Regions from separate parts of the Bacillus sp. AC266 genome, predicted to be linked through region 2. Evidence: a T-box and tRNA genes for the amino acid it is inferred to sense, from the RefSeq annotation. Region 2 holds a T-box; the other holds one or more tRNA genes.
What was found. A T-box is a leader RNA that pairs with one kind of tRNA and senses whether it is charged. The one in region 2 lies ahead of ileS (isoleucine--tRNA ligase), so its partner is inferred to be a tRNA-Ile.

Region 1 (11,822 bases), on a different contig from region 2:
TTTAACTCCCACCAAAAAAGAAAGCGCTTACCATTAACTTGGTAAAATAATTAATAAGACGTAACTAACATATATGTACTTATTTTTCCATTAATTATGATACATCTTATCATCATAGACTAAAGGAAACAATGAGCTTTTTTTGTCATGTTTTGACTAAAAAAAGCAGGTGATTTCTCATCACCTACTTTTCCCCCTACTCATTCAATAAATAATGCTTTCCTTTTACTACATAAAATACATTCTCGGCAATATTTGTAACATGGTCTGCTACACGCTCAATATATCTTGCAACAAAGGATAGTTGTGTAATTTGTGTAATCGCTTCTGGTTGTCCAGGGATAGATGAAATAAATTCACGAATCGCCTTCCCATAAATTTCATCAACTGAATCATCCATTTCAGCAATTTGTTTAGCAAAAGTTAAATTTTCTTGCTCATATGCTTCTAATGCTAAATTTAACATCTTATGAGCAATCTCAAACATTTCCTCAATATTATGTAAACTAACAACCACTTCTTTTTCACCAAGACGAATTGTTGATTTCGCAATATTAACAGCATGGTCTGCAATACGTTCTAAATCTGTCGCTGTTTTAATTGAAATGAAAATTCTTCTTAAATCACTCGCTACAGGCTGCTGCTTTGTAATAAGCATAAGCGCAAGGTCATTTATTTCCTCTTCTAAATTATCCATGCGATAATCCCCATCAATGACTTCTAACGCTTTCTCTACATCCCTGTTGTGAAGACCTTCCATAGCAATCAATAAAGCTCCACTTGCTAACTCACCAAGCTCGATCACCTTTTGCTGTAACGTTTTTAAATCACATTGAAACTGTTCTCTTACCATCATTTCTTCCCCCTCAATATTATGTGCCATTTTATATAAATCCCCTACCCAGCCTCTTGTATGTTTATTAAGCCTTGAGAAAAGAGAAATATTACTCCCCTATTTAAAATGAGGTAAAAATGAGAAATGCCCTCTGTTAAGAGGGCATTTACTCTTAGCCTTGCTAGCGATATCAACCAAATCGTCCTGTAATGTAGTCTTCTGTACGCTTATCTGCAGGTGTTGTAAATAATTTGTTCGTATCTGTATATTCCACAACTTCTCCACTTAAGAAGAAAGCAGTTTTATCTGAAATTCGTGCTGCTTGTTGCATGTTGTGCGTTACGATAACAATACTAAAATCTTTCTTTAACTCCTGAATTAATTCTTCTACTTTTGATGTTGAAATTGGATCTAGCGCCGATGTTGGCTCATCCATTAAAATTACGTCTGGCTCAATCGCTAAGCAGCGTGCAATGCATAGACGTTGTTGCTGACCACCAGATAAACCGTATGCATTATCATGCAAACGATCTTTTAACTCATCCCAAATAGCTGCGCCGCGCAAGCTATTTTCAACAATTTCATCAAGTGTTTTTTTGTCACGAACACCATGGATTTTCGGACCATATGCTACATTTTCATAAATAGATTTTGGGAATGGATTTGGCTTTTGGAACACCATACCCACATGCGTACGTAATTCTTCAACTGGATATGATTTATCAAATATGTTTCGTTCTCTATATTCGATAACGCCCGTAGTTCGAACGATAGGCACTAACTCTACCATACGATTTAGCGTTTTTAAGTATGTTGATTTCCCACAACCACTTGGACCGATAATCGCTGTTACTTCATTCTCATGAATACTTAAGTTGATATCTTTTAAAGCATGGTCTTCTCCGTACCATAAATTTAAATTTTTCGTATCAAATACTATTTTTTTTGGTGCTGTCTCAATCTTTTTTTCATTTTTCACCTGTACATTTACTACTGTTGCTACCATTTGAATTCCCCTTTCATCCACTTCCAACTTATTTTCGATTTCGTAACCATAAGACAAATATATTTATAAAGAGCAACAATCCTAGCAAAACAATCATCCCAGCTGCTGCTACATACTGAAATTCTTCTTGTGGTCTACTCATCCAATTAAAAATTTGAATTGGTAAAACCGTAAATCTATCAAACATACTGAACGGAACATAATTTGCAAAGGCAAGGGCCCCAATAACTAATAATGGTGCTGCCTCACCAATTGCTCTCGATACCGCTAACGTACATCCCGTTACAATCCCTGGCAAAGCGACTGGCAATACAATTTGATACATCGTTTGCCATTTCGTAGCACCTAATCCGTAAGAAGCCTCTAGTAATGAGCTCGGCACAGTTCTAATCGCTTCTTGACTAGCTACAACAACAGTTGGTAAGACGAGTAAACTCATCGTCAGTGCCGCTGCCATTATGCTCTCTCCCAAATGGAGAGCGTATACGAAAATAGTTAACCCGAGTAAACCAAACACAACGGAAGGTACCCCTGCTAATGTTTGATTATTTAATTCAATTAACTTTTTAAAAACGGACTCCTTCGCATAATGCTCTAAATAAAGAGCTGTTCCGACTCCGAATATAAAAGAGACTGGTATAACAATGCTCATAAATAGTATTGTTCCTGACAAAGCAGCGACAATCCCAGCTTCTCTCGGATTACGTGAGGCGAAGTTTGTAAAGAAATCTATTGAAAGATAACTTATACCTTTTTCAAAAATTTGAAAAAGCAATATAAAAAGTATTACTACTGAAAACAAAATTGCTATATAAAACAAACACTTGTAAATCCGATCCTTTAAAAAACGCGATGCCATATTTTCTTGTATGTTCTTATGGTTTAACATTCGCATATTATGTCAACCTCCTAAAACGGCGCATAATATATTGCGAAATGATATTCATAATAAAAGTAAACATAAATAACGTTGCACCTACAGCATACATGCTGTAATAAGTAATCGTTCCGTGCGGAGCATCACCTAAACTCACTTGTACAATATAGGCTGTTAATGTTTGAATAGAATGAGTCGGATCTATCGATACATTAGGTGTTGATCCAGCTGCAATAACAACAATCATCGTTTCACCAATTGCCCTGGAAGCTGCTAATATAATCGCTGCCATTATGCCCGTAAAAGCCGATGGAAACACCACTTGTTTTACCATCTCAAAACGAGTTGCTCCTAGCGCTAATGAGGCTTCTTTAATTCCTTTCGCTACAGCTCTCATCGCATCTTCAGAGAGAGACGCAATCGTCGGGATCATCATAAACCCTATAACAATACCTGGACTAATAGCATTAAAAAACTGCAAATCTGGTATAACCCGTTGTAAAAGTGGTGTGACAACTGTTAACGCGAAAAAACCATATACAATTGTCGGGATGCCTGCTAGTAGCTCTAACAACGGTTTTAATATTTTCCGAGCGCCATTCGAAGCGTATTCGCTTAAAAACACGGCACAACCTAAACCAATAGGAATTGCTACGAACATGGCAATTGCTGTTACAAGGATTGTTCCACATATAAGTGGTAATATACCGAATTTGGGATCTTCAAAAAAAGGTAACCATTCCTTCTCTGTCAAAAAAGAATACAATGATATCTTTTGAAAAAACATGATTGTTTCATTTGCCAACGTAATAATAATTCCAAGTGTCGTTACAATGGACACGCTAGCAATGGCTTTTAGTATTAACGGAACAATTCGATTGATTCGCTGCGTTTTTTTTCTTCTATTTGTATTTCTCTCAATCAAATGTTGTACAGAAAATGTAATTTGACTTTTGTCATTATGAGCCAAAGATGAAAACCCCTTTCCACCCTGACATTACCTTTTTATTTCTGTTAACATTCGCAGCTGTTCATTATATTTTTCTTTTGGTAATTTTACATATCCGACCTCTTCAGCAAGGCTTCCAACATGCTTAATCATAAACTCAACATAATTTGCTACATTAATTTTATTTCTGATAGATGCATGATTCACATACGTAAATAGCGGCCTAGATAATGGCTTATACGTACCCGACTGAATGGTCTCTTTCGTTGGAAATACACCATCCACCTGTATTGCTTTTACCTTATCTCGATTGGCCATATAATAAGCATATCCTACAAAAGCAATGGCATTTTTATCATTCATTACCCCTTGCATAATAACTTGATCGTCTTCAGACAAAGAAACCGTTTTTACAAGGCGATTATTTTGTAAGACAACATTTTGGAAATAATCATAAGTACCAGAGTCTACGCCTGGCGCATAAAATTTAACTTGTTCACGAGGCCATGATGAATGAATTTGTGACCATCGTTTCAATCTTCCATTTTCACTCCATAATAGACGTAACTCGTCTATCGTCATATTGTTTACCCACGTATTTTGACGATTCACAACAATCGTTAGACCGTCATAAGCAACCTCAAATGGTGTAAATTGAATGGATTTTTTCTGCATTGCATTTTCTTCTACCGGTTTCATCAATCTCGAAGCATTGTTTATATCTACTTCTCCTTTACTGAAACGATTAAATCCTCCCCCTGTCCCAGAAATACTAATAGAAATTTTCACGTTTGGATGGGCCTTTGTATATTCCTCTGCTACTGCCTCTATAATAGGGAAAACCGTTGAGGATCCATCAACTCTCACTTCTCCCATTTCATTTGTAGCGAATGCAGTAGACATATTAAAACAAAGGAAACATGTCGATAATGTCAAAACTTTAATCGATGCGCTCATCCATTTCACGTGTTCTTCCTCCTAGAAGTAACCGGAAATAACAGGATTACAGATATAAGAATACTGCTAAACTATTAATTCGGTTTTAATTATTTGTAAAAGTTTTGTAAAGTCCCACAAAAACAACTGTATACACAAACTTTATTTTCACTTTTGTACTTTAGATGCAGGAAATTTTCTAATCATCCATAAAGCGAAACTTTAATCAGTGGGGGTTTTGTTCATTCCCCCACTGATTATTAGCCCTCACCAATCGGGCGTTTACGGGCAGCAGGGCTCCCACCTAACTTCTTTGCTCCAGCTGAATTTTGAGGTGGGAATTTTACCGCCCTCAAACGCGGGATAAAACTGCTATCGCCTATCACACACAACAAACTTAGAGCGTATGCACTAATCTTGTTGTGTTCATCGTTTTTGAAACTACATGTTTTTTCAATATTTTATGCTTGTCCACATTTACTAAACCATATGCGTAAGGCATAAAAAAAAGCACACTATCTTTTCAGATAGTGTGCTTTTTTTACAACTTTTTTATTCATCATCTTGATTTTTATTTTTTTTCGCTTTTTCATCTTGCGGAGCTTCACCAGTTAATGCTTGTTTTTTCAACTCAAAGTAAGCGTCCATTATTTCACGACTGATATATCCATTAATCCCTGTTTTATCATCGTGTACCCATGGCACAACAACAGAAAATGCTACTTCTGGATCTTCAAGCGGGGCATAACCTACTAATGTTAAGTTATATGTTTCAACACGCTCACCTTTTGCATTTCTACCAATCTCTTTATCTCCGCCATATACAGTTTGAGCTGTACCTGTTTTCCCAGCGGCTTTATACGGTGCACCTGCAAAGTATTTTGTAGCTGTACCACCTGTATCGTTAAACACTTGTCTAAATCCTTCTTGAACACGTTTAATTTGTGATTCAGGCATATCAACACGATTTAATACTTTCGGTTCCATGGATTGAACAACTTTTCCAACTTCCTCTGGCTTCGCCGATGGCTGACGAATTTCCTTTACAACTTGGGGTTGCATACGATATCCACCATTTGCAATCGTCGAAATATATTGCGCTAATTGAAGCGGTGTATACGTATCATACTGCCCGATTGATAAATCTAATAAGAAACCTGGTTGATTTCCTTTACCTATTTGACCAGCAGTTTCATTTGGCAAATCAATTCCTGTTTTCACACCAAGTCCAAACTGACCAAAATAGTAACGCATAGTATCGAACGCACTTTTCGGAATATCTAACGTACCGCCTCGTACATATGGAACCCCAGCGATATTCATCGCTGTTTTAAACATATAAACGTTAGAAGACATTTTTAACGCTGTCAGGTCATTAATATACCCCATCGTTTTCCAAGATGACTTCGTAGGTGTCCCTTTTAATTTAATCGGTTCATCATACTGTACAGCTCCAGGTTGAATCGCACCAGTTTGATATCCCGTAAGTACTGTCGCACCTTTTACAGTTGAACCCATCGGATAAGAACTTGTCATCGTTCCTAATGCAAAATCATCTACTTTCGTTTCCCCGTCTTTATTCACTAATTGTTTCCCCGCCATAGATAAAACTTCACCATTTTTCGGGTTCATCATTACAACGAATGCACGGTCTAAAAGAGGTTCGCTCCCTTTAAATCTCATTAAGTTTTTTGTAAGAATTTCTTCTACGCGCTTTTGTAATTTCATATCGATCGTTAAATTTAGATCGTTACCTCGTTGTCCTTGTGACACATTAATAGTTTCTAAAATATTACCCTCTTTATCTGTAACATTTCTAACTTCAGCTTTTGTGCCGTGTAAACTATCTTCGTACTGTTGCTCAAGGTAACTTTTTCCTACGCGATCGTTACGATTATAATCACGAACAAGATAGTGATCTAATCTTTCTCTCGGTAACCCTTCATCAGAAGAAGTTACACCACCAAGTACACTTCGGAACATATCGTCATACTTATATTTTCGCTCCCAGTCAACATTTGTATCTACACCTGGTAATTTCGCTAAATTTTCACTAATAATCGCGTATTCTTCCGGTGTTGCATTTTTTTTAACGATTTGCGGCGTCATTGCATATCCGCTTTCCATCTTACTTTTGATCGCCAATATTTCTAAATCTTTTGCTGACAGTTGATTAATCTCTTCTTCTGTTACACGATTTCGTTGACGTTCATCTAGTTCTTTATCGTCAATTTTATTCGCTTTAAACTCTTCACGATCTTTTTTTGTGATTTTTGCTTCTGCTTCTTCTTTATGTAAAGCAAGCCAATAATCTTTCTTATCGCGATCTGTTAACTTATCTGTTGGGACTTCAATTAAATCTGCTAACTTTTTCGCCGTCTCTAAGCGGTCTGCTGCAGTTGATCCCTTCATTTTTGTAAATGTAATTGTACGAATAGGCTCATTATCTACGACCGCTTCTCCATTACGATCAAATATTTTCCCGCGTGGTACAGGATTACTTATCGTTGAGTTTTCTTTTTTCTCAACTTCATTTTTATATTCCTCACCACGAACAATTTGTACGTATCCAAGCCTTACAATAACCGCGGAGAACATTAAAAACACGCAAAAAAACAACACGTTTAACCGAAAAGGAACGTGGGTCTTTTTCTTTTGTTGTTTCTGCTTCTTGCTCATACAAACCCCCTCTACCAACAGCTATGTAATGTGAAAGGGACACCTTCATACAGGTGCCCTCACTGCTGTCTTACATCTTTTTCTATTCTAGCATAAAACACGCGATAAGTTAACCTTCTGGTTCAGTTTGATTCTGCGTGCTTCCTTGCGCTACAACACTGGTTTTGTTCACATTCCCCTCATCATATTTGACATTTTTAACTGCAAAATAAATAAGGAAATGTCCAGCTCCTAAAATACATAGTAAGAAAGGTAAACTTTTTTCAGGCGGAAAAAATATGACAGCACATAAAAAACTTAAAATGGAACAGATTCTTCCGGCATTTAACCATAATTCCCTGACCACTATATATTCTACACGCCATTCTCTCGCCTGTTTTGCTCTACCAATTACATCGTATGTCATTGAGCCGTACGGAACGAGTAAAATCGGATATGCAACTGCAATACATGCTGCATAAATAAGTAATTTCGTATATGTAACATTAAAAATAACTAAAAATACGACCGCATATAAAATAATGCCACCAAGTAAAATTGCTTTTTTTCGCCATTCTTTCTTTAACATACGAGCAACTAAATAATAGCATACAAATGATACTGCAGAATTCACTAAACTATATTTCCCTAGTGCTAACTCGCTACCAGATGCTAAATAGACATATACCGAAATAACGAAAATAAACGTTCCCTCTCTCAAACCTTGGAAGAAATGAGCGCGCGTAATTCTTCCCCAGTTTTCATCAACTTGCCGCTCTTTCAATACTTGCACAATTTCATAGCTTCCTTCACATTCCCTCTTCGATAAAAAAAAGCTTAGAACAACTGCAACCGCAAATAGCATTAACGAGAGGAAGAAAACGACAGTATAACCACTCCATTTTTCCATACGTGAAATTGTATATCCTGCTGCTATCGGTCCAATCATTCCAGAGAACGATGTAAGAAGTCCTAGAAAACCGTTAAAAAAATCTCTTGTTTCTGGTTCTGTAATCTCAAATGTCAACAAGTTAAAAGCGAGCCAATAAAAACCATAACCAACTCCTAAAAGGGCTCCCATTAACAAAATATAGTGAGATGCACTTTTTCCCGCTACTAAAACGACGATAAAAAAAACAGCTAACGTGCCTACACCGATTCTCAATAAAATCGAGCGATCAATACGTTTCGCTAATTTCCCGCCCACAAGAAATGTTAGAGGCTGCAATACAACGCTGGCCAAATTATACAAGCCCAGATTCACATAATTTTGTGTTTGCTTCCATAAATAAATGTTTACAAACGTATTCGATAAAGAAATTGCGAGCGTGTATAAACCTCCTATAACGAGCAATAATACTAAATCCCGATTCACTTCAACATCACCGATTACATGTTTCCACTTCATACACAACTCTCCTTTACTTCATGTTCTAGTCTTCCAAAGACAAGCTCAATTATGTAAAAGGAGAACATAGAAAAAAGCTAGGAGAAAACCCCCTAGCTTTTTTCTAGCTGTATTAGCTTTAATTATTTTGCTTCTTGGTAAAGTTTTTCAGCAACGTTCCAATCTACAACGTTCCAGAATGCACCGATGTAGTCAGGACGACGGTTTTGGTAATTTAAGTAGTAAGCATGTTCCCAAACATCTAAACCGATAACTGGAGTCTTACCTTCAGTTAGAGGAGAATCTTGGTTTGGAGTGCTTGTTACTTCTAACTCACCATTATTTACTACTAACCAAGCCCAACCAGAACCGAAGCGAGTTGCGCCAGCTTTTGCGAATTCTGCTTTGAATGCATCGAAGCTACCGAATTTCGCTTCAATCGCAGTTGCAAGTTCGCCTACTGGTTGTCCCCCGCCGTTTGGAGATAGGATTGTCCAGAAGAATGTATGGTTAGCATGTCCGCCACCATTGTTACGTACTGCTGTACGGATTGCTTCAGGTACTTCGTTTAAGTTTGCAACTAATTCTTCAACGCTTTTGTCAGCTAATTCTGCATGACCTTCTAAAGCAGCGTTTAAGTTTGTAATATACGTGTTGTGATGTTTTGTATGATGGATATTCATTGTTTCTTTATCAAAGTGAGGTTCTAAAGCATCATACGCATAAGGTAAATTTGGTAATTCGTGTTTTGCCATTGTTATATTCCTCCCGGTTTATGTATTGTCACTACATATGTGACCTACAACTTCATTCTACCCTAATTGCCATAGGGTGCAAACAAATAAATCGCTTTGTCTTGCTATCATTAAAGTAGCAAAATTCCCACTTCTTTTCAATTAAAATGCTCATATATTCCGAAAAAAAGCTTCCTTCTACAAGGAAGCTTCCTGCTGACATAATAAACATATGAAATGGATATGGACCCTGTAGGACTCGAACCTACGACCGGACGGTTATGAGCCGTCTGCTCTAACCAACTGAGCTAAGGGTCCACGATTATGTATGTACCATTAAAAACAACTAAATTCCAATCGGATATATCGTTTGAAAAATGTAAGATAAATTTACCATATACGAAAGAAAAGTGTCAATTGTATTTTTCTCTACTAAAAGAAGTAAATTAATAAGAAGGAATTTAGTCTTCTCTACTATATGTAAATATAATATATCTTGAGCTTCTCTAGATTCGTACGTTACAATGATTTTATACATACATAAAGGAAGTGAATCTATGTCCATTTTTACACAGCTAGCAAAAAGCGTATATTCGCCTAAAGATATGGCGCTTTTCCGTTTTCAAAAAATCGGTAAAACCATTTTGTATATTATGCTTCTTTGCCTAATCACTACTATTCCAAGAACTTTCTTGTACGGTAGCGTTATTCAAGATGGTGTTAACATGGTAAATAAAGTAATCGAAAAAGATTTACCTGATTTTAAAATTGAAAATGGCGAGCTAACAGCTGATATTGATCAACCTATCGAAAAAGAAGATGGAAATGCCCTTTTCGTATTTGATCCAAATTCAACAGACTTAGAAAAATATCAAAATAAAACAGGTTTATTTGTTTTAAAAGATAAAGTAGTCTCCATGGGGAATGGTCAAACACAAACATACTCCTATAATGACTTATTAGGCGCATCTCTTGAGAAAAAAGATTTACAAGATTTCATTTCGTTATTTGACAGTATTTATCCAATCTTATTATTCGTTATTGGGTTCTTACTGTACTTGTTCCAATTATTTATTACCTTTGTAGGAGTTACATTGCTTGCCTTCATCGGTTCTGCGATGAGCGGTCAACGCAAATTATCTTATAAACAAGTTTGGACATTAACTGCTTACAGCTACACAATTCCAACAATCTTCTTTATGATTATGGATTTATTCAAAATAAACGTACCTGGCGCAACATTCATTTACATTGCAGTTGTTTTAATCGTTCTATACTTAACAATTAAAGAAGTTCCAAAGCCGAAAGAAAAACAAGAACTATAAAAAAATGCCTAAATAGGCATTTTTTTTTTGGACAAGCATATATTCCTAGCAAAGGAGTGAAGGATATGAAGAGATTAGGTGTACTCTTATTCGTGCTTGTCCTCGGTTATATATTTTATTACGACATAAAAATCGGTACTTTACCGATGTTAAGTTCATACAAAAAAACATCTGCTGCCCAAACGATAAAAAAAGAAAATACAGATACAAAACAAAATAAAGAGAAAGAAACAGAAAAAGAAAAAGAAACGGATACAGCTTATAAAGCAATCGAAGTAAAAACTGGCGATACCGTTCTTTCTATTACAGAAGCGATTAATAAGAAAAAAATTCCTTCTATTGAAAAAGTAATTGATGATTTTAAGCAATTAAATAAAAATACATCTGCTACAAAAATCCAAGTTGGAAAGTCTTATAAATTCCCCTTATATCAATAAGCAATCACTTAATCCTTGTCAATTACATAAAGGCGCTGATACAATAGTAAAAGTGAAACCGAGTACTTTGGTTTCTATAGCCCTTTCTCACACATACTATCATTGATGTAAGGGACTAAAATAAGAAACTTCTTTTATAAGGAGAGCGATCAATTCGTGAATGAAATGACTCAACGCACAAAAACACGTCCAGTTAAAGTCGGTAATTTAACAATTGGCGGTAACAATGAATTAATTATACAAAGTATGACGACAACAAAAACGCATGATGTTGAGGCTACAGTTGCTGAAATTAAACGTTTAGAAGAAGCTGGCTGTCAAGTTGTTCGTGTTGCTGTTCCAGACGAACGCGCAGCAAATGCTATTGCTGATATTAAAAAACAAATCAACATTCCACTTGTTGCTGATATTCATTTTGATTACCGCCTTGCTTTAAAAGCAATCGAAGGCGGCATTGATAAAGTACGTATCAATCCAGGTAACATTGGACGTCGCCATAAAGTAGAAGCTGTTGTAAATGCAGCGAAAGAGCGTGGCATTCCAATCCGTATCGGTGTAAATGCCGGCTCATTAGAACGTCATATTTTAGAAAAGTATGGATATCCAACTGCTGATGGTATGGTCGAGAGCGCACTGCACCATATTAAAATTTTAGAGGACTTAGATTTCCACGATATT
Region 2 (11,822 bases):
CGAAGTGTAAGAACTCTATAATTATGTTGCGAAATCAATTAAAATATTTGTAGAGAGGATGGTCCGTATTGATTCGAGCTTTCATTTTACATATTCCTTGTCATAGACTACCGGAAAGAAGTTTTCTTAAACTACAAAAATACATACCTTTATGTGCGCGTTGTACAGGCATGTTTATCGGTATTTTGATGTTTCCAATTTATTTTTATATGACACCTTCGTTTCTGCCTGCAATAATACTATCATTTTCCGCTCAAATTCCGTTACTTATTGATGGATTCACCCAAAAATGGAAATGGAGAAGCAGCACAAATTTACTAAGAGTAACGACTGGTTTATTAAGCGGTAATGGTATGGGGCTATTTATTGCCTCTAGCATTATATGGATAACATCTAAAAGCATATATTAACGGAAGGAGAACTTTACATGTTTTGGATCTACTTAGTTTTAATTCTTATTTCAGGAGGAAGCGGGATTAGTTTTCTCATTTATGAAAGAAATATAGAAGCAATAATTGCTTTTGTTATTTGTACAATATTTATTGTGTTACTCTATTTTCACCTAAAAAGAAATGACGAACATAGAAACTGTGATTGCAGTACATTAGCTTGTACCGATTATACTGATTGTAATTGTTAAATTATGCGAGTGGAAAAGTTAGTGTATCATTTAAGGTATACTAGCTTTTTTTATTAGAAGTGTAGGAATGTGACTATTAAATGGAGAACTTTAGTTTTGTATATAAAAGGAGGTGTTGGACCTGAAAGAGTATGATTGGAACAGCAAACTAACATATTTAAAAAATACGAGAGATTTATATTACAATGACGATTATTTAAGTTTTTTAGTAAATACAGTTTGGAAGATTTCTGAGCCAGTACATATTGTTGATTACGGTTGCGGGTATGGCTACTTAGGTTTAATTTTGTTGCTGTTACTTCCAAATGGATCAAAGTATACAGGTATTGATAGCGGGGAAGCATTAATAGCTGAAGCGAGAGAGTTGTTTCGTTCGCTTCCATATGAATCAGAATTTATTGAAGGAGATGCTACAGAAATTGAATTGGAAAATAAATATGATATAGCAATCTGTCAGGCTTTCTTATTACATATGAGTTCCCCAAAAACGATGCTAGAGAAGATGATACATTCAATTAAACAAGGTGGTAAAATAATCTGTTTTGAACCACATTGGATGTCAAATATGTCTTCATACGTATTAGATGGAGAGAATCAATCGGAAATTATCCAGATAGGTATTTTGCAGAAATTATTTGAAAGGGACACACAGAGAAACGATAAAGATGGAAATATCGGTATCAAAATACCTATGTATTTAAGTGAATTGGGTGTGGGAAATATCGAATGTAGAGTAAGTGATAAGGTGAACTTTTTAGACTCTAATATGCATCATAATGATAAATATAGTTTGTATCATTCATTAAAAGAAGAGGGAATTGCGGGCAATCCAGGTGATAAACAGCAATTTATAGAACTTTTAATGGCCAGAGGATTAACATATGAAGAAGCGTTAGCTCAATATGAAGCGGAACTACGGTTTTTTAAAGCATTTCATATGCATTCATCTTTAGTATATGCTCCGAATATGAAAATTACATTTGGTGAAATAAAGAAGTAAATATCATATTAGAAAAGTAAGAGAGAAGGAGAATTGCTATATTTCTAATAAGGTTATCATTATTATCAAGATTTTTCGGTGAATCGATATATCTTATCAAATCGTTAATATAATTTCATCCACTGAATGAAGGCTCAAAAAAGAAGATAAAACCCATCTTCGAATAATACATGTTATTTCATCAAATTAAACAAAATAACGAGAAAAAGTATCGTTTTTAAGATATTTAGTTATAAACTTGAATAATATTAAATAATATCGTTCATTATATGAGGTTTTAGTTGAATGCATACTATATGATGTGTAAAATCTAAGCAAGTAGGTTAGAATACTGCTTGCAAATGGCAGTATAAATAATAATTTGAGGTGAATGCATGCTAGATTTTAAGCAATTAGAGATTTGTTTGAAAGAAAAGAGATTCCTAGATGGATTACATGAGATAAATAATGAAATTGCGCATATAAAAGAAACGAATAAGTTATCATACGTGAAGAACTGGCTTTCTAACGTCTCGTCACCTAAGGAGTTTGATACATTAATTCGTCTTGCTGATGAAGGTTTGATGCATCAATATAGCTCCTTTTTAATTCGTTATACTTATAAAAAATTCCCGAATATGAGAACGCTCTCTTTATATTGTGATGAATTAATTGATGAGCGTAAAATCCTTGATGCTGAACAATTGTTAAAAGCTTCTTTGGAAAAGGTAAACGAAGAGGAAACTGATGCGGATGTTTTAACGAAAGCATACTTTACGTTAGTTAGATGTTTGCTAGATATGAAGCGAAATGAAGAGGCCTATGCCTATATGCAAAAGGCGGAAAAATATAGTACGCGTGCAGTTTTTGATAAATGGGGTTACTTATATATACAGACTGGTGAGTGGGAGAAGGCAGAGGAACAACTTTTATTCGGTCAGCAGCATAAAGATTGTGAAGAGTTAGCTACGTACTTATTGGCGCAATTATATGCATATAAAGGTGAACAGCAGCGAGCGTTACAACTCATTAATGATGCGATTGCAAAGTTCCCTCAAGTACCATATTTCTATTTTGAAAAAGTAAAATATTTATTAGATTTAGAGCGCTATGAAGAAATGTTAGCGGTAATAGATAAAATCAATCATATGCTTCCGCATCATGCATATACAACTTATTTTATACATTTACGTGCAGAAGCATTTTATAAAATGAATAATATTCACGATTTGCAAGCACTATTGAAAAGTGAAAAGAGTTTGAAAAATTCTCTATATCATCATATAGAAAAAAATCCTGATGGAAAAAAGGTTCGTTTACCGATAGTTCCGGTTGTACAAAAGGATAACTATTGCGTTCCGACAAGTTTGGAAATGATGTTAGGGGTATGGGGAGAAAAACGTACGCAAGATGAAATTGCACAACATATTTTTGATGTAACAGGTTCTAAGTTTTCAGATACAGTTACATATATAGAAGAGCAAGGTTACGAATATCGTTATTTTCAAGGGAATGAGGAAAATTATAAGAGATTACTCAATCAAGGTATTCCCGTTTTATTAAGTATAGATATTGAGCACGCTTCCCATGTACAAGTGCTTTCTGGTTATGACGATGTACTGCAAGCTTTTTATATTCAAGATCCGAATTTCTTGGAACCGATTCTTGTGGAATATGATAAGTTGCAAGAAAAATATCGTTATACAGATTGTTTAGCTATTACGTTTATACCAAAAGATAGAATGGAACAACTTTCATTTTTAAATGAGGAAGAACACACTTATTATAAAACAATCTTTTCTCTTACAGATCATTTAGGTGAGCAAGATAAAGAGGGAATTGAAAAATTAGTACTATTTTTAAAAGAAACAAGTGAAAATCCAAACACTTGGTTATATACGATTAAACATTTAGATGCTGAAGTAGATAAAGATTTTATTCAGTTTTGTATAGAAAAATTAATGAAAAAGTTTCCGAGCTCTGACTTTGTGAAATTGCATAGTGCACAGTGTTTTATTCGTCTGCAGGATATGGAAAAAGCAGGACAGATGCTTCAAAGTGTGGAGAAGAAAAGCAATCAAGCGTTGTATCATTTTATAAATGGACGTTATTCTTTTGAGCAAGATAATTATGCAGAATCGATTGCTAGTTTTCGTTCATCATTACAATTGGATGCAGATCAACCAGTTGCGTGGAGTTTCTTAGCATTATCATACATGTATATGGATCAATCCGAAAAGGGGCTAGAGTATTCTCTAACAGCTATAGAACGTAGTCCAGAAAGGTTTACACTTGTAAATCACGGTTTAATTTTAATAGATTTAGAACGATATGAAGAAGCATATGGATTCTTTAATGATTTATTAAAAGAATATAAATATGAAGCGCACATATGGTATGAACGTGCAAGATGTGCTCAGTATTTAGGGAAAGTGTATTTGGCGGTAAAAGGACTTAAAGTGGCGATTCAATTAGATAAAACAGCAGCCTATTTATATACGAAGCTTTCGGAAATCTATGAATCGGATTTGGATGATGAGAAAAATACGAAGGAAATTCTATTACAAGGAATTCAAAATTGTGAAGATCAGGCGTCTTTATATGTTCGTTTAGGAGATTTTCATTTTCAAAATGATGAACTTGAAGAAGCGGAAACTATATATAAGCGTTCTTTAGAAGAAAATAATGAAGATGTATATTCTCATTTCGGTTTAATTCAAGTTTATATGGCAAAGGAACAATATAAGGATGCAAAAAACTATATTGTCAGTATTAATAAGCAATTTGAAGACAATCAAGATTTCCTTATGAATGCTGGTATGGTGTTATGGGATGCTGAAATGGCATTAGGTGAGGATGAAAAAGAGTTAAAACTTGCACTTTCTAAATTAGAGAACGGTATACGAAGCGTATACGCTAATATAGCGAGCGTGTTGGATGAGTATGTAAATCGAATAAAAGACACAGCTTTTGTGCAACGAGGCATAGCATTTTTAAGAACGTTAGAAAAAGAAAAAGAGGATGTAATTGAATACGGTTGTTACGCAGGTGTTTTATATGAATCTATTGGACAGTATGATCAGGCGATAAAACGGTATAATGATGCACTTAAGAAAAAACAAGATTCATTGCCGTATTTCCGTATCGGTGAAACATTCATGGCGTTAGGGCAATTTCAAGAAGCGAAGCATGCGTATGAAACATGTTTAGAAATGGATAAGAACTTCTTAGGTGTACATTTGCAGCTTGCTGAAATATACGAAAAAGAAGAGAATCGTTCCAAAGAACAAAAGCATATGGTCCAGGCGATGAAAGAAGAACCAATGCATATAAATATGGAATATTTAGCGCAGCTTTCAGTAGAAATGAATCTTCAGGAAGAATTGCTAGTTGAACTAGAAAAATTGGAGGAAGAAGTTCCTGAAACATGGCGTTTAGATGCGATTGCATACGTGTTTGGCGCGATGAATGACATAGATAAAGAAAAAGAATATATCGAATGCGCAATGAAAATAGATGAAGCGCATGTGGAAGTACTATATCATTATGCGAAATTGCTAGTTAAAAAGCAGAATGCAGAAGCAATCGAAGTTGCGCTGAAAGTAATGCATAAAGATTTGGAAAGTGAACGTATTTTTGGTGTGTACGTAAAAGCAATGGAACAACATAAAAAATTATCCCAAATACGAGACGTACTTCATACGCTAAAGGTGAAAAAAGCAGAAAGAAGTACAGCGTTTATGTATGCAGCTACTGCGGTTGCCGAAAGATTAGTAGAAAGGCAACAAAATGAGCAACCGAAAAAATCTATATTTACAAGAGCATTTTATCGTATGAAAAATCGTGCGAAGGAAATTTCAATGATTACAGTTATTATTGATTTATTTGAAATCTCCTTAAAGTTAAATCCGAAAAATAGTATGGCAGCGCAGCGTTTCGCAATATTTTATGAGAATGCGGCGATGAATAAAGAAGCTATAGAGGTTTTACAAACATCGTTAGAAAATAAGTGGGATTATGATGTAGCGAAGCAACTTGTAAATCTTTTCATTGAGTGTGAGGAAGAAGCTATGTTACGAGATGCTTTGGAATTAACGAAACAAATGGTTCGAGAGCTACCGGATGATTATGATACTCTTCTTTTACAAGCGAGTGTATTATGTAAGCTAGGCGAAGAAAGAAAAGCCGAAAAAATTTACTTGCAATTAATTGAGAAAACACCATTTGTAAGTAGAGGATTCCTTGCTTTAGGGGAAATGTACCAAAGTCAAGAGAGGTTTGAAGAGGCGATTCATTTATTAGAAGGTGCTTCTGTGCATCATCCGAATGAAACGGCAATTCTTCTTGCTTTAGCATCTTCGTATCATAGAGCTGGGCAAACGGCCAAGGCAGAAGAAATAACAAGTGAAATATTAGCAATTGATGCTACTGACTTGTTAGCAAGATACGATCATGCTTGTTATTTAACAACATTAAACAGAAATGAAGAGGCAAGAGATGAACTTGAAATTGTGCTTCGTGAAGATGAAACAGGATTTTTCGCTGAACTTGCAGAGGAAGATGAAGATTTAGCAGGATTGCGAGAATTTGAAAAGTAATTGTATAAGAATAGAGAAAAAGGGTATAAATAAAAATATATTTCGAATTAGTTGACAATTAATTGTTTAATGGCATAAAATAACTTTTAATAAAGTATACAAATCTGAAGACGAGAAAGAGTAAAATAGTGAGCTGTTCTCCAGAGAGCCGGTGTATTGCTGAAAGCCGGTGTGCAGACGTTATTTGAAAATCATCTCCGAGGAGCCGTGGCTGAATAAAGTAAGCTCGGACGGATGTCTACCGTTACAAAGAACGCGTATGTTAGTACGTTGCTAAGTGCTATTAGTGAAAAGCTAATAGAATTAGGGTGGTAACGCGGGTAAACCCGTCCCTACTTCATAGGGGCGGGTTTTTTGTGTGCTTTTAAAACATTCAAAGGAGTGATTGTAGATGAAGAAAGTAGATGTAAAAGAGTCGGCTGTAGGGAGAGAAACACGTATTCGTAAGCAGTGGAACGAACAGGGCATTTTTGAACAATCAATTCAGAATAGAGAAGGCGCACAATCGTTTGTGTTTTATGAAGGACCACCAACGGCGAACGGTTTACCACACGTCGGCCATGCACTTGGTCGGGCAATTAAAGATTTAGTAGCGAGATATAAAACGATGGCTGGATATAAAGTGTTAAGAAAAGCTGGCTGGGATACACATGGATTACCTGTAGAATTAGGCGTCGAAAAACAACTTGGTATTTCAGGTAAGCATGAGATTGAAGAGTACGGCATTGAGCCATTTATTCAAAAGTGTAAAGAGAGTGTATTCACGTATGAGAAGCAGTGGCGTGAATTTACGGAGAGCATTGGATATTGGGTAGATATGGATGATCCATACGTTACTCTAGAGAATCCATATATCGAAAGTGTATGGAATATTTTAGGGACGATTCATGAAAAAGGTTTGTTATATAAAGGACATAGAGTTTCTCCATACTGTCCAAGCTGTCAAACATCGCTTAGTTCACATGAAGTTGCACAAGGATATAAAACAGTGAAAGATTTAAGCGCAACGGTTAAGTTTAAAGTAAAAGATAGTGAAAATGAATATTTCCTTGGATGGACGACAACGCCGTGGACACTTCCAGCGAATGTTGCACTTGCCGTACATCCAAATATGGAATACGTTAAAGCGAAACAAGAAGGATATGTATACATTGTTGCGAAAGAACGTGTACAAGAAGTATTAAAAGAAAACTATGAAGTATTATCTGTTCATAAAGGCGAAGAATTAGTAAACACATCTTATACAGCACCGTTTCCGATGAAGGAAGTTACAAATGGATACCACGTAATTGCAGCAGATTTTGTAACAGCAGATAGTGGTACAGGACTCGTTCATATCGCTCCAGCATATGGGGAGGACGATTATAAAGTCGTTCAAAGTGAAGGGTTATCATTTTTACATGTTGTAGATGAGAAAGGTGAGTATACAGAAGCAGTACCGTTCTTAAAAGGAAAGTTTGTAAAAGAATGTGACGTTGATATCGTTCGTTATTTAGCGAAAGAAGGGTTACTATATCATAAAGAAAAATATGAGCATAGCTATCCGCACTGTTGGCGCTGTGATTCACCATTACTTTATTATGCAGGAGAAAGCTGGTTAATCCGAACAACTGAGATTAAAGAAACATTTTTACGAAATAATGATTCTGTTAAGTGGTATCCAGACCATATGAAGCATGGACGGTTTGGTAAGTTTTTAGAAAACATGGTGGACTGGAATATTAGCCGGAATAGATATTGGGGAACACCTTTAAACGTATGGGAATGTGAAAGCTGCGATCATCAATTTGCACCGAAAAGCATTGCCGAATTAAGAAAGCATAGTACGAAAGAAGCACCTGAAGATTTAGAATTGCATAAGCCGTATGTAGATGAAGTGCAAGTTTGCTGCGAAAAATGCGGAAGTACAATGAATCGCACACCAGAAGTAATCGATGTTTGGTTTGATAGTGGTTCCATGCCGTTTGCACAATATCATTATCCATTTGAAAATAAAGAGTTATTTGAAGAACAGTTTCCAGCAGATGTTATTGCAGAAGGCATTGATCAAACACGCGGATGGTTTTATAGTTTATTAGCCGTATCAGCGCTATATACAGGGAAAGTACCATATAAACGAGTGTTATCACTAGGGCATGTTCTAGACGAGGAAGGACAGAAAATGTCTAAAAGTAAAGGAAATGCACTAGATCCAGTTGATTTAGTAAATCAGTTTGGTGCAGATGCTTTAAGATGGGCTCTACTTGTTGACAGTGCTCCGTGGAATGCAAAGCGTTTTTCTGAAAGAACAGTACTGGAAGCAAAATCTAAATTTGTAGATACGTTAGTCAATGTATATAGCTTCTACGTTTTATATGCAAATTTAGATGAGTATAATCCGAAAGAAAAGTATGAAGTTAAACGTACGAAATTAGATGAATGGGTATTATCAAGATTGCATAGCACAACGAAAAAAGTGAGAACAGCACTTGATGATTATCAATTTACGAATGCAGCTCGTGAAATCGCGGCGCTTGTAGATGGAGTCAGTAACTGGTACGTAAGACGATCACGTAATCGTTTCTGGGAATCTGGTATGAATCCTGAAAAAGCAGCTGCGTATGAAACGCTTCATGAAGTGCTTGTAACAATTAGTAAATTAATCGCACCATTTACACCGTTTGTAGCTGAGGATATTCATCTGAATTTAGAAGGAAGAAGCGTTCATTTAGCAGATTATCCGGTTGTAAACGAATCACTTATCCAGCCTGAGTTAGAAGCAGAAATGGATGCTGTTTTACAAGTTGTTGAACTTGGAAGAAGTAACCGTAATCAACATTCATTAAAAGTAAAACAGCCGTTAGCGGAACTTGTATTACTAGCGCATAATGAAAATGATATGGATTGGGAATCTTATCGTGATATCATCATGGATGAGCTAAATGTAAAAGCGTTCCATGTTGAACTCGATGAAACGAAATACACGTCCTATCAATTAAAGCTGAATTTTAAAACGGCTGGGCCGAAGTTTGGTAAAAGTGTGAATGCAGTAAATGGCTGGCTAAAACAATTATCAAAAGAAGAAGTACAACACTTTGTATCTACAGAAAGAGCAGTTTACGAAGTAGCACCAGGAGAAGAAGTAGTTGTAACAGCTGAAGATGTATTAGTAGAGAAAGTTGCGAAATCAGGATTTTCAAATACGACTAACGGTCAATATACGGTAATGTTAGATACGAATGTAACGGAAGAATTGTTACAAGAAGGAGTAGCACGTGAATTTATTCGTGCAGTTCAAGAATATCGTAAGCAGTTGAATTTACCAGTTAACTTACGGGTTGATATTACTCTTGATGTAGAAGATGAATTGCAGCATACATTAACGAACCATAAAGAGTTATTAGAAGAAAACTTACTCGTCAAGCAATTTACATTTGGTCACTTAACGAATGAGGACGATGAACTTTCTTTAGGTGAGACAAAGATCCGAATTAAATTAAACGCGGCTAATTAAAGAAAAAAGGAAGATGGAATCATTCCAACTTCCTTTTTTGTATGAAGATAAATTAATCAGTTATTTTCCGCATAATCCATTCGATAGGTCCTCTAGAAAAGTTCCTTCGCCATAATACGCTAAATAAAATACTGAAAATGAAAAATGCAGTAGCAAATAATAAAACGAAAAGTAGTGTTTGATGTTCCATACGATTTAATACAATCAATGCGCCAATACCGATAAATACATGACTTACATAATGCGTTAATGTTAATTGTCCTGTTTGTATAATGGAAGTAACAAACCAATTATTTTCATATTTTTCAGCAATGTAGAGGCAAATTATTAATATAGCAATAGCAGATCCTGTAGCGGATGCGACGTATAATATATTGGGCAAAATGGGTCCTGTGTTAAACAAAAATGTAGCTGCCTCTTTGCCGATGTATGGAATAAAGAAGTGTGTAAGTCCTTTTGATAAAAGTTCTGTCAGTATTGTGATTGTAATACTGAGTAAGAGTAATCTTTCTCTAATATTTTTATTATGAAGATCTAATCTACCAATTATCATACCAATTAAGAAGAAAGAAAACCATGGGAAAATAGGGTGATAGCCATTAAAAAATAAGTTGCGAAGAAAACCTGTTAAGGTCCAAAAGTCTATATAGTTTATAAATGGGATTGTGCCTCCCCATCCTTCGAAGGCGTTGAAAGTAAGTTGGAGATATTGTGCAGCAAGTAAAATAATGATAGAAAGCCATATTAGTATAGTTCTTCGTACAGTAATTAGTAATGCAGCGATGAAAAGGTAAACGCCGTAGTAGTGTAAAATATCACCCGTCCATTCCATTACATACAATAATAATCCTAAAATAAATAAGAATAGTGATCGTTTCCAAATCAATATTCGGCTGGTATTGATTTTTATTTTCTCTTGGCTAGCAACAGATGATTTAGTCATTAAAGTTATGCCAATCCCAGCAAGTATAACAAACAAGGCAGAAGCTCTACCTTCAAAAAGTGTTATAAAGGTTTTTAACAGAGGAGGTCCATTTCCTTCCGCCCCTGTTATCACCATGAAATTAACTAGTAACATTCCAAACATTGCCCACGCTCTAGCAAAATCTAAGCCGATAATGCGCTTTTTTGTATTCACTTCAATCCCTGCTTTCAAAAATGCTATTTACAGCTTCAATCCATATTTGTTTATAATCCATATCTAAATGTAACATCATAAAATTCCCAATATTATCAAGAACTAATGCTAACATATGAGCTTTTGAAACTAGATTTTTATTTTGAATGAGTTGAAGTTCATTTGCTTTTGTTAGGAGTGATTCAAACCCGTTTAAATATTCTGTTTGTACAGTTAGTAATCGATCTTTGTACATATCGTTTCTTGAAGATAGTAATACATATTCTTGTAATACACGATTAAAATAAGGATCTTTCTGTTGTTCGTCTATCATTTTAAAGCCAATTTCAACACATTTCTCAATGAAATTCTCTTTCGTAAATTCTTCTGTATGAAAGAATGAGGAGAACTGCATCGCTGCACATAATTCATTAAAAATACTTTCAATTAATGCATCTTTAGATTTAAAGTAATAATAAATAGATGGCTTGGCAATACCAACTTCTTCAGCAATCATTGTATAGGTCGTTTTGGCAATGCCGTGACCGGCAAATAGTCGATAACTTGCTTCGACTATGGAAGAGAGTGTTTCTTCACTTTTGCTCATGATAAGTCCTCCTAATAAAAAAGGTTACATAAATCGTATCATTCATTAATATTATTTTCAACCTACCGTTAGGTAAAAAATAACTTATTTTTTTACACATTACTTTAAAAAGCATAAGGTAAAGAAATTTACAAAAGAAATATATTTCTACAGTATTTTTCTCGTTTTACACATAAATATTGAGAAAATTTCACTTACCCAAAATGTAAAGGTAATAGAATTGTTTGTATAGAATTACTCGTAGATTCACTTTATTTCGTTACTTGTGGACAGGAATAGCCTTATAGGAATGGGGTAAAGTTTTCAATTTATTAGGGGGAGTGGTTTTATGTTAAACAAAAAAATGGTGGCAATGGCAATGACTGTGCCATTAGTAATGGGGACAATT

Region 1: it encodes a tRNA-Ile, which carries the amino acid that the T-box ahead of ileS (isoleucine--tRNA ligase) is inferred to sense. The anticodon was not compared.

Annotation. Positions count from the first base shown of each region.
Region 1 is NZ_CEEDEC010000002.1:539,071-550,892, reverse strand. It holds gene phoU (phosphate signaling complex protein PhoU) at 197-853, opposite strand; gene pstB (phosphate ABC transporter ATP-binding protein) at 1,026-1,841, opposite strand; gene pstA (phosphate ABC transporter permease PstA) at 1,870-2,736, opposite strand; gene pstC (phosphate ABC transporter permease subunit PstC) at 2,738-3,688, opposite strand; gene AC0IXC_RS10320 (PstS family phosphate ABC transporter substrate-binding protein) at 3,716-4,633, opposite strand; gene AC0IXC_RS10315 (peptidoglycan D,D-transpeptidase FtsI family protein) at 5,156-7,282, opposite strand; gene AC0IXC_RS10310 (MFS transporter) at 7,392-8,669, opposite strand; gene sodA (superoxide dismutase [Mn]) at 8,792-9,403, opposite strand; tRNA gene AC0IXC_RS10300 (tRNA-Ile) at 9,627-9,700, opposite strand; gene yqgB (protein YqgB) at 9,940-10,707, shown strand; gene AC0IXC_RS10290 (hypothetical protein) at 10,773-11,144, shown strand; gene ispG (flavodoxin-dependent (E)-4-hydroxy-3-methylbut-2-enyl-diphosphate synthase) at 11,310-11,822, shown strand, end outside.
Region 2 is NZ_CEEDEC010000001.1:1,230,037-1,241,858, reverse strand. It holds gene AC0IXC_RS06280 (DUF2085 domain-containing protein) at 69-410, shown strand; gene AC0IXC_RS06275 (hypothetical protein) at 428-640, shown strand; gene AC0IXC_RS06270 (methyltransferase domain-containing protein) at 762-1,640, shown strand; gene AC0IXC_RS06265 (tetratricopeptide repeat protein) at 2,015-6,217, shown strand; T-box leader at 6,316-6,554, shown strand; gene ileS (isoleucine--tRNA ligase) at 6,609-9,710, shown strand; gene AC0IXC_RS06255 (DUF418 domain-containing protein) at 9,763-10,848, opposite strand; gene AC0IXC_RS06250 (TetR/AcrR family transcriptional regulator) at 10,850-11,434, opposite strand; gene AC0IXC_RS06245 (M36 family metallopeptidase) at 11,763-11,822, shown strand, end outside.